DNA from 3 places in the Pseudomonas oryzihabitans genome. Region 2 is predicted to be linked to each of the others. Evidence: riboswitches for the same ligand, from Rfam matches in the RefSeq annotation. Region 2 holds a riboswitch; each other region holds the start of a gene.

Evidence for each region. A riboswitch is a leader RNA that binds a small molecule or an ion and turns the genes downstream of it on or off. The one in region 2 is predicted to bind cobalamin.
Region 1: linked by a shared signal. The riboswitch ahead of cobO (cob(I)yrinic acid a,c-diamide adenosyltransferase) and the one ahead of APT59_RS11675 (CbtB domain-containing protein) in region 2 are both predicted to bind cobalamin.
Region 3: linked by a shared signal. The riboswitch ahead of APT59_RS19345 (ABC transporter substrate-binding protein) and the one ahead of APT59_RS11675 (CbtB domain-containing protein) in region 2 are both predicted to bind cobalamin.

Annotation. Positions count from the first base shown of each region.
Region 1 is NZ_CP013987.1:1,585,682-1,588,932, reverse strand. It holds gene APT59_RS07120 (cobyrinate a,c-diamide synthase) at 1-918, opposite strand, end outside; gene cobO (cob(I)yrinic acid a,c-diamide adenosyltransferase) at 912-1,538, opposite strand; cobalamin riboswitch at 1,633-1,828, opposite strand; gene APT59_RS07110 (four-helix bundle copper-binding protein) at 1,926-2,255, shown strand; gene APT59_RS07105 (mandelate racemase/muconate lactonizing enzyme family protein) at 2,261-3,251, opposite strand, start outside.
Region 2 is NZ_CP013987.1:2,518,297-2,521,547, reverse strand. It holds gene APT59_RS11690 (segregation and condensation protein A) at 1-72, shown strand, start outside; gene APT59_RS11685 (cobalamin biosynthesis protein) at 63-437, opposite strand; gene APT59_RS11680 (CbtA family protein) at 434-1,111, opposite strand; gene APT59_RS11675 (CbtB domain-containing protein) at 1,124-1,309, opposite strand; cobalamin riboswitch at 1,396-1,733, opposite strand; cobalamin riboswitch at 1,792-2,132, shown strand; gene cobW (cobalamin biosynthesis protein CobW) at 2,234-3,251, shown strand, end outside.
Region 3 is NZ_CP013987.1:4,251,745-4,254,995, forward strand. It holds gene APT59_RS19340 (FecCD family ABC transporter permease) at 1-285, opposite strand, end outside; gene APT59_RS19345 (ABC transporter substrate-binding protein) at 282-1,298, opposite strand; cobalamin riboswitch at 1,329-1,477, opposite strand; gene cobJ (precorrin-3B C(17)-methyltransferase) at 1,484-3,154, opposite strand; gene APT59_RS19355 (precorrin-2 C(20)-methyltransferase) at 3,142-3,251, opposite strand, start outside.

The DNA of each region.
Region 1 (3,251 bases), 930 kb from region 2:
GCGCATGCCAAGGTTGTTGGACAGCGCCTGCAGGTGCAGCTCGGGATAGCCGCCCGGTAGATAGAGGCTGTCCACCTCCGGCAGAGTCGAGTCGGCAAGCACGGAAAAGAATTGCAGCTCGGCGCCCAGGGCGCGCAGCAAGTCCAGGTTGGCCTGGTAGAGAAACGCCAGGGCCGCATCGCGGGCCACGCCAATGCGCACCCCGGCCAGCAGCGGTTCGACCGGCGTCGGCTCCGGCGCGGCGAAGGCCACTGGCGGCGGCAATTCGATGTCGGAGCTGGCGGCCAGGGCATCGGCCGCCATGTCCAAACGGCGATCCAGGTCGGTGACCTCGTCGGCCTGGATCAGCCCCAGGTGGCGACTGGGCAGCTCGATGCCGGCATCTCTTGGCAGGCTGCCAAAGAAGGTCATGCCCGCCGGCAGGCTGCCGCGGATCAGCTGCGTCTGCCGCGGGCTGCCACTGCGATTGGCCAGCACACCGGCGAACGGCAGGCTCGGCCGATAGTGGGCCAGGCCATAGGCCAGGGCACCAAAGGTCTGCGCCAGGCCCGCGGCGTCGATCACCCCCAGTACCGGTACGCCGAAGCGCTCGGCCAGGTCCGCCGCCGACGGCTGCCCGTCGAACAGCCCCATGACGCCTTCGATGAGGATGAGGTCCGCCTCCGCCGCCGCTTCCCACAACAGGCGCCGACTCTCGGCCTCGCCGATCATCCACAGATCGAGCTGGTAGACCGGGGCGCCACTGGCACGGGCGAGGATCATCGGATCGAGAAAATCCGGGCCGCACTTGAACACCCGCACCCGCCGCCCCTGGCGTGCATGCAACCGGGCCAGGGCGGCGGTGACGCTGGTCTTGCCCTGACCGGAGGCCGGGGCGGCGATCAGCAGCGCCGGGCAGTGCCGCGGTTCGCCTACCATTCGATGCCCTGCTGGGCGCGGACGCCGGCCTGGAAGGCATGCTTGACCAGACTCATGTCGGTCACGGTGTCGGCGGCTTCGATCAGGGCCGGCGGCGCGCCGCGGCCAGTCACCACCACATGCTGGTGCGCCGGACGCCCGGCGAGATCGGCCAGCACCTGGTCGACCTCCAGATAGCCATGCTTGAAGGCGATGTTGAGTTCGTCCAGCAGCACCAGGCCGATGGCCGGATCGCGCAAGAGCTCCACTGCCACCGCCCAGGCCGCGGCCGCCGACTGCAGGTCGCGGGCACGATCCTGGGTGTCCCAGGTGAAACCCTCGCCCATGACGTGGTAACGCACCTCGTCGGGGAAGCGCCTGAAGAAGAGTTGCTCGCCGGTGTCGCGGCGGCCCTTGATGAATTGCACCACGCCGACCTGCATGCCGTGGCCGAGGGCGCGTGCCGCCATGCCGAAGGCGGAGCTGCTCTTGCCCTTGCCGATGCCGGTGTGCACCAGCAGCAGGCCGCGTTCGTCCTGGGCGTCGGCGATCCGGGCGTCGATCACCGCCTTCTTGCGCACCATGCGCGCGCGATGGCGCTCGTCACGCTCGGGGCTGTTCGAATCAGGGGTGTCGGTCATGGCGGTTCTCCGGGTGCGGGCGCGACGGAGAAACGGGCAGAGACGCCGCCCGCGCAAGGCAGGTGGCGACGCCGCACGACGCCCTCCGCATCGCCGAGATGAACGCAAGCGTGGCCGGTCTCCGGGCTGGTGAGTCGATACCCTCGGGCACCCGCTGCGCCCCTTCCCGGCCGGGGCCAGTGGGTCTCGCGCAGCTGCTACTCAACTACCGTTGCGGGGGCAGCGCCGGCTCGACCGGCTTCCCTGTTTCACCCCGACTCAAACGGGGCACCACGTGCAAGGGCGCAGGGTACGGACTACCCGAGAGAGCGTCAATCGATCGCGCGGGCCGAACTCGGCGCCCGGCGGCCGGGTCCACCCTTAGCACCCCACTGCCAGGAGATACCTATGACCGAATCCTCCCTCGCCGCCTGCATCAAGGCCTGCCTCGACTGCGCGGCCGCGTGCGAAACCTGCGCCAGCGCCTGTCTGGGTGAAGCCAATCTGGACATGATGCGCGATTGCGTGCGCCTAGATCGTGACTGCGCCGACGCCTGCCGCCTGGCCGCCACCTTCATGCAGCGCGGCAGCGATCGCCTGGCCGAAGCCTGTGCCCTCTGCGTGGCGACCTGCCGCGCCTGCGCCGCCGAATGCGGCAAGCACAAGGCCGACCACTGCCAGGCTTGCGCCCAGGCCTGTGAAGCCTGCGCCGATGCCTGCGCAGCCATGGCCGCCTGAGCCCCTTACCGCGTTGATACCCGCCCGATCCGGTCCGGCCGCTGACGCAGCGCCGGATGCAGGGCGGTGCCTAGGCCCGGTGCGGTTGGCGGTAGCAGCCAGCCCTGCTCCAGTACCGGCAGCTCGGTGACCAGCTCACGATAGAAGCCCGCCAGATAGGCTCGCACCACTTCCTGAAAGATGGCATTGGCTGAGGCCAACCCCAGATGCAGCGAGGCCATCAGCACCACCGGTCCGGTGCAATCGTGCGGGGCGATGGGCTTCTGATAGGCCTCGGCCAAGGTGGCGATCTTGCGTGCCTCGCTCAACCCACCGCACCAGGACAGGTCCACCATCACATAGTCCAGCGCATCGGCCGCCAGCAGATCGCGGAAGGCACCGCGCATCGCTAGGGTCTCGCTGCCGCAGACCGGAATGCCCGCCAGTCGCCGGAAATCCGCTAACCCCTGAACGTGATCCATCTTGATCGGATCTTCCGCCCAGAAGATGTTGTAGTCCTTGAGTGCTCGGGCGATCTGCAGGGCGCAGGTCGGATTCCACAAGGAATGGAATTCGCACATTACCTCGATGCCATCGCCGACCGCCTCCCTGATGCGCGCAAAGGGCTCCAGACCCTGGCGCAAGTCGGTGCTGGACAGAAACTGGCCGCCACTGGCCAGGGCGAAGGCATCGAAGGGCCAGATCTTCATGGCGGCAAACCCTTCGTCCATCAGGCTCTGGGCCAGTTCGCCCGGGTTTTCCACTGCCGCCACCTGATCGTCGTAGCGACCGGCCACACGGGCCTCACCCTTGGCGATCAGCCGGCGCTGCTCACCACCGGTATTGAAGTTGGGACTGGCGCAGGTGTTGTAGGCGCGCATCCGCTCGTGGACCTGGCCACCCAGCAGCTGATGGATCGGCACACCCATAGCCTGGCCGAACAGGTCCCAGAGGGCGATGTCCAGCGCCGAAGCCGCTCGGGTTTCCACGCCGCTGCCGTTGAAGCCGAGATAGCCA
Region 2 (3,251 bases):
GAAGCCTTCAGCCCCATCCATGTCCGCGCCCGGATCAGTGGCGCCGACGCCGAAGTGGCGCCTCAGGAATAGGCCAGGGCCGCCGTGGCGGCCGCGCTCTTGCGCTTGCTCACGCGCAATCGGGCACCTTCGCCAGCCGCCCTCAATGCCGCGGCCTCGGCAATGCTCGAGCTACCGGTGTGTTCCAGCGCGACAGCGCTGGGTGAAAGGACGCCGACCTGCTGAGCCAATTGCGCCGCCGTGAAACCGAGCAGTGGCAGGTGCCAGCGCTCGGCGAGGGCGCATAAGGCCCCTTCTTCCAGTCGACTTTCCACCGTGGCCAGGGCCGTCAGGGCGGTGATTTCGCACTCGGCTTCCTGCAACACCGACTGCGCCAGTTCGGCGAGTTCGTCCAGCGAGCAGCCCCGCCGGCAGCCCAGGCCCAGGACCCGTTTCATGGGTGTGACGCGCCCTGACGGCGAAACAGCCAACTGCAGGCCAGTCCCAGCAACAACCAGAATGGCAGATTGCTCGCCAGCACGGCGATCTGGAAGTGCCGCTGCAGCTCGTGCGGTGCCAGGCTGGAATGCTCGATGGGCTGGGGCGCACCTAGCACATGCGGCAATACCAGCAGACCCAGAGCGATGATCTTGTAGCCGGGATGGCGGGCGAAGACCAGCAGGGCGAGGGCGGACGCGGTGGCCCCAGCGGTGCCGATCCACCAGGTTTGCCTTAGGGTCAGGTCGGCTGCGGCGGTCCCTGGCAGTTCCGGTGGCAGGCCGAGGCTGGGCGCGAGGCAGAAGGTGGCATAGCCAGCCAGTCCCCACAGCAGGCCCTGGTAGGTTCGGTGCGGTGTGCGCAGATTGAACAGGCCCGCCAGGACCAGGCCGAAGCCCACAGCCACCACCAGGTTGCCGCCAAAGGTGGCCAGGGTGCGTGGCCAGCCGTCTTCCGGCGACCAGGCTTCTGCGCCGTGCTCATGATGCTCCGTCATGACCGGTGCCTCGACCTGTACCTCATAGGTTTCCGCCTGAAGGATGAGCGGGGTCAGCCAGAGGCTCTGCAGGACGCTCAGCAGAAGGGCGGCGAGCAGGCCGGCCACGCCGGCACTGAAGGCGATACGCTGAAACATGCCGATCTCCTCTTAGTGGCAGGGGAAGCCTTCGCTGTGGCGGGTGTCGTGGGCGCCGTTGTGCAGGGCCTCGACATGGGAAAAGCCGGCCAGGAACACCAGGCCCAGGCCAAACAGGCAGGCGAGCAGGGTGGCCGTCAGGCGTTGGGTGCGGGTACTGGTCTGGGGCAGGGCGGTGGTGGAGCGGGCAGCGGTCATGACGAGGCCTCGGAGTCGAAGCGGCAGGGACGCGCCTAGGCAGCGGGCCGGTAGGCAGCCGCCGTCCAGCACGACCGCCCACCGCGGGTTGCTTGAAGGCGACAGGCCGGTCTCCGGACTCACGAGGGTCTTGTGGGGGCGGGCTGGCTGCGCTCGGCCCGGCGTTGTCGAATCCTTCTCCGCAAGACTCATCTACACCCTGTAAATGACGCTTGCTACGAAGGTTTCGTCTTGCCGTGCGCGGGCTCGCTCAAGATCGCATTCCCGTACGACTACCAGGATCGCCTTCCCCAAGCTTGCCGGCCGGGTGGCATCGTGATCCTGCGCTCGTCTACCGTTGCGGGGGCAGTGCCGGACTTGGACCGGCTTCCCGTTTCACCGCGACCCATGGCGGAGTCGCGACACCTGAAGCAGGGTCGAGCAGACCACGCGGGTCGTCCGACGGTCAAGCCTGTTCGATTGACACCCCGGCGGGGCACTCGTAGCCTGTCGGGCTTCGAGGTGCTCTTGTCCGCAAGAGCTTGAAAGGGAACGCGGTGCGACACCGCGGCTGCCCCCGCAACTGTAAGCGGCATCTTCAGCCTCTCCACAGAGCCTGTTCATAATGTGCTGCGCGTCGGTCAACTGCGTTGAAGATGCTTTCGGAATGCTCATTTACCATTCGTAAACTCGAGCGCGAGTCCGATCCGCTTCCTTAAGTATCTTCGCCTTGCTCGACTCTAGCTCGCGAAATCATGAACAAGCTCTAAGGCCACTGCTCACGCGGGAAGGCCGGAGTCGGGCGCCGTGAGCCAGGAGACCTGCCTCGCTAGTTTTCCATACGCAACCGGGCGGGGTGATCCGGGCTGCCACCAGGGCCTCGCCAGCGTGCGAGCGTCCGGCATGCCTGCCCGCCTTTTCTCGCATTTCACCTAAGGGCAGCCCATGAAAACCCTGGCCAAGACCCCCGTCACCATCGTCACCGGCTTCCTCGGCTCCGGCAAGACCACCCTGTTGCGCCACATGCTCGACCATGCCGAAGGCCGCCGCATCGCGGTGATCGTCAATGAATTCGGCGAACTGGGCATCGACGGGGAGATCCTCCGTCAGTGCAGCATCGGTTGCACCGAAGAAGAAGCCCAGGGTCGGGTCTTCGAACTGGCCAACGGCTGCCTCTGCTGCACCGTGCAGGAAGAGTTCTTCCCGGTCATGAAGGAGCTGGTGGCGCGTCGTGGCGACATCGACCACATCCTCATCGAGACCAGCGGCCTGGCCTTGCCCAAGCCGCTGGTGCAGGCCTTCCAGTGGCCGGAGATCCGCAACGCCTGCACCGTGGACGCGGTGATCACCGTGGTCGACAGTCCGGCCGTGGCTGCCGGCACCTTCGCCGCCCACCCCGAGCAGGTGGACGTTCAGCGCCGCCAGGATCCCAACCTGGACCACGAGTCGCCGCTGCATGAGCTGTTCGAAGACCAGCTGGCCAGTGCCGACCTGGTGATCCTCAACAAGGCCGACGGCCTGGATGCCGAGGCGCTGGCCCGGGTCCGCGCCGAGGTGACCGAGGAATTGCCGCCGGCGGTCAAGGTGGTGGAAGCCAGTCGCGGCGTGCTGCCGTTGTCGGTGCTGCTGGGGCTGCAGGCCGAGTCCGAGGCCCATATCGACAGCCGTCCGACCCACCACGACCTCGAGGGGCATGAAGACCATGATCATGACGAATTCGACTCCTTTGGTGTCGAATTGCCCGAAGTCGCCGAAGCGACCCTGCTGGCGGCCCTGACCGAGGTGGTCAAGCGCCATGGCGTGCTGCGGGTGAAGGGCTTCGCCGCCATTGCCGGCAAGCCGCTGCGCCTGCTGGTACAGGGAGTCGGCACCCGTTTCGACAAGCATTTCGACCGTGCCTGGCAGGCGGCGGAACCCCGTCGCACCCAACTGGTGCTGATCGGCCAGGAGCTGGACCAGGCGG
Region 3 (3,251 bases), 1.7 Mb from region 2:
CGCCTGGAGAATGGCGCCGGAGACCGCCAGGCCCGCGCCACAGCAGGCCGCCACCAGGGCACGACTGAGGCGGTACTCCCAGACGATGCCCTGGACGATACGCTCCACCGGATAGGGCCCCAGGCCTAGGCCGTTGGCGATGGCCTGCAGGCTGGTCAGAGGCGCGATGGGCATCTCGCCGAAGGAAGCGGCCAGCACCACGCTCGCCGCCAGCGCCAGCACGGCGGCCAGGCCCAGCAGCCAGCGCCAGGGCCGGGCCCCTTCGGCTGCCAGGGGCAGGCTCATGGTTGCGGCTTGGCCAGGTCGGCGGCCAGAGTCTCGACGCTGTCCACCACCCGCAGCGAGGGATTGAGGGTCGGGGCGTCCACCACCAGCAGGTGGTTCTCGCGCACCGCGCGCAATTCGCGGGTCAGGGGGTCGCTGCGCAGGAAGGCCAGCTTCTTGTCGACGTCATCGGCGGGATAGAGACGGCGGTCCATGCGCGCCACGACGATATAGTCAGGGTCCAGACTGGCGATACGTTCCCAGCTCACCGCTGGCCATTCCTCGGCGCTGTCGACCACGTTGCGCAGGCCCAGGGACCGGGCGATCCAGGCCGGTGCGCCCAGGTTGCCAGCGACCCAGGGATCGCCTTCCAGGCGCGGACTGGAAAACCAGAACAGCACCGAACGCCCCTGGACCCCGGCCGCCTTGGCCTGCTCGCCAGCGGCGGCGATGCGGTGATCCAGCTCGGCAACCAACTGCTTGCCAGCCGGCTGCACATCGAGAATGGCCGCCAGTTCCCGGGCCTCGCGGGTCACCAGGTTCATGTCGAAGGGCGCGCTGCGGCTGCCGTCGCTGTTGGAATCAGCAGTCACCGCCTTGCCCTCGCAATCGCTGGGCGCCACATAGGCGGCGATGCCCAGCTTGGCGAAGCGGGGGAAGTCCGCCACCTCGCCGCCGGGTCCGACGTGATAGGTGTACTGCGCCGCCACCAGGTCCGGCCGGGTACCGACCACGGCTTCGAAGCTGGGAGCGTTGTCGGCCAGGCGCGGAATGCCCTTGCCCTCCTCCTGCAGGTCTTTCGGCAGGCCGCCGAACCAGACCCCGGTACCCACCAGGCGCGAGCCCACGCCCAGGCGCAAGAGCAACTCGGTACTGGCCTGGCCCAGACTGACCAGGCGCTGGGGCGCGCGCTCGAAGACCAGGTCACGGCCGCAGTTGTGGATGGTCAGCGGATAGGTCGTGGCGGCCTGGGCGCTAAGGGCGGAAACGGACAACAGGCCGGCGGCGAGCAGCGGTGAAAGACGGCGAAGCATGGACTCTCCTTGGGATGACGCGTCCCTTGTGGATGATGGATGTTCCCTGGCGAGGTCTGGCTCGCTTCTTTCGAAGCTCACAGTGGCGCGACCGCGCCGGACTCTCACCGGCTTCCCGCCAGGGAATAGGAAGGGTCGCCGAGGGTGGGCCAGCGGCGACCAGGATTCAAGCATTAAATGTTACTTTATAACAATTCCGGATCGTACCAGCGCGGCGTATAGACCCATTCGCCGCCATCGGCCCGCGGAAAGCGCCGGGTATGGCTGGAGCCGAGGATCACCAGGGTGCGTGAATCCACCATGTCACTGCGCAGGGCGCCGAGGCTGGTGTATTCGAGCCCCCCGCCGGGCCGGCCGACATCACGGCCGAGGATCACCGGGGTGGTCGCCGAACGGCAGCTGCGCAGCACGTCCAGCGCGCGCTCCAACTGGTGCGGGCGAGCCTTGGAGATGGGGTTGTAGAAGGCCATGGCCAGGTCCGCTGCCGCGGCCTGGCGCAGGCGCTGCTCGATCACCGCCCAGGGCTTGAGGTTGTCGGACAGGGAGATCAGGCAGAAGTCGTGGCCCAGGGGCGCCCCGGCCAGGGCGGCGCTGGCCATGGCCGCGGTGATGCCCGGCAGGATCTCCAGCTCCACCGCCGCCCAGCGCGGGTCATCGGCGCCTTCCAGCACCTCCAGTACCGCGGCGGCCATGGCGAATACACCCGGATCGCCGGACGACACCATGACTACCTGGCGCCCGCTGGCAGCCAGCTCGAAGGCATGGCGGGCACGCTGCAATTCTTCACGGTTGTCGCTGGCATGGGCCAACTGATCCGGACGCAAGGGGCCGGCCATCTGCACGTAGGTCGCGTAGCCGAGTACGTCCTGGGCCTGGTCCAGGGCGCGGCGCACCACCGGTGCCATGAGCTCGGCCGCGCCGGGGCCGAGGCCCACCACGCTGAGGCGGCCACGCCGCTGGCCAAGGTCCTCGGCTTCCAGCGGCCGGTCATGCAGGTGCAGGGCGATGCCCCGCTCCTGGGCACGTTCCACCGTCGTCAGGGCGAAGTCCGGCGTGTTGGCGTCGACGAATCTCAACGGCACATCCAGCGCCTGGCTCAGCTCGACCAGGCCGGGCGCGGCCATGTCTTCCGCCCGCGCCAGCAGCACCGCCACGGCACCTGGCGCATAGCCGGTGCTGGCAAGCAGTTCGGTGACGGCGGCAGCGGTGGCATCGGCACGTACCGCCACCAGCACGGCGCGGGGATGGATGAGCAGGGTGTGGTCGTCGGCACTGGCCAGCGGCGAGACCAGGATGCGCTGGTGCGCAGCGGGGTCACGGGCCAGGGGTACCTCGTCCAGCCAGGGCGCCTCGCCCTCGATGCGTACCGGGGCGCCGGCCAGCAGATCGGCCACCCGGTGCTTGGCCACGTCGACGTCGGCCAGGGCATAGCCGGCCGGTGGATCGAGCAGGCAGGTGCCGAATCTCAGTTCACCACTGGTGGTGATGGCCGGGGCCACGTCCAGCAAGGTACCCAGCTGGCGGGCCAGGCGATTGGCACCGGCCAGGCCGCCCAACAGCGGCACCACGGCGCTGCCGTCCTCGGCCACCGCCAGTACCGGCGGCTCGGCGGTCTTGTCGTCCAGCAGCGGCGCCAGGCTGCGGATGACGATGCCGGCGGCGCAGAGCACCAGCAGCGGCCGCTGCTGGCGATAGAGGTCGCGCAGATGGTCGCCGAAAGCGGTGTAGGTCACGTCGCCCTCGACCCGCCCGGCCAGGCCGTGCACCAGGCTGCCCGGCAGGCCAGCCTGCAGGCGGCGAGCAGTGGCCAGGGCGCCAGGGCCGAGGATGACGATGGCCGGGCTCAACCCTTCCATTTCACCCCCGGTACCACCACCAGCGAGAAATACGGCGAGGCCATGGGGTCGACCTCATCCAGCGCCACGATGCGCTGGTTGTCCATGGTGGCGCGTT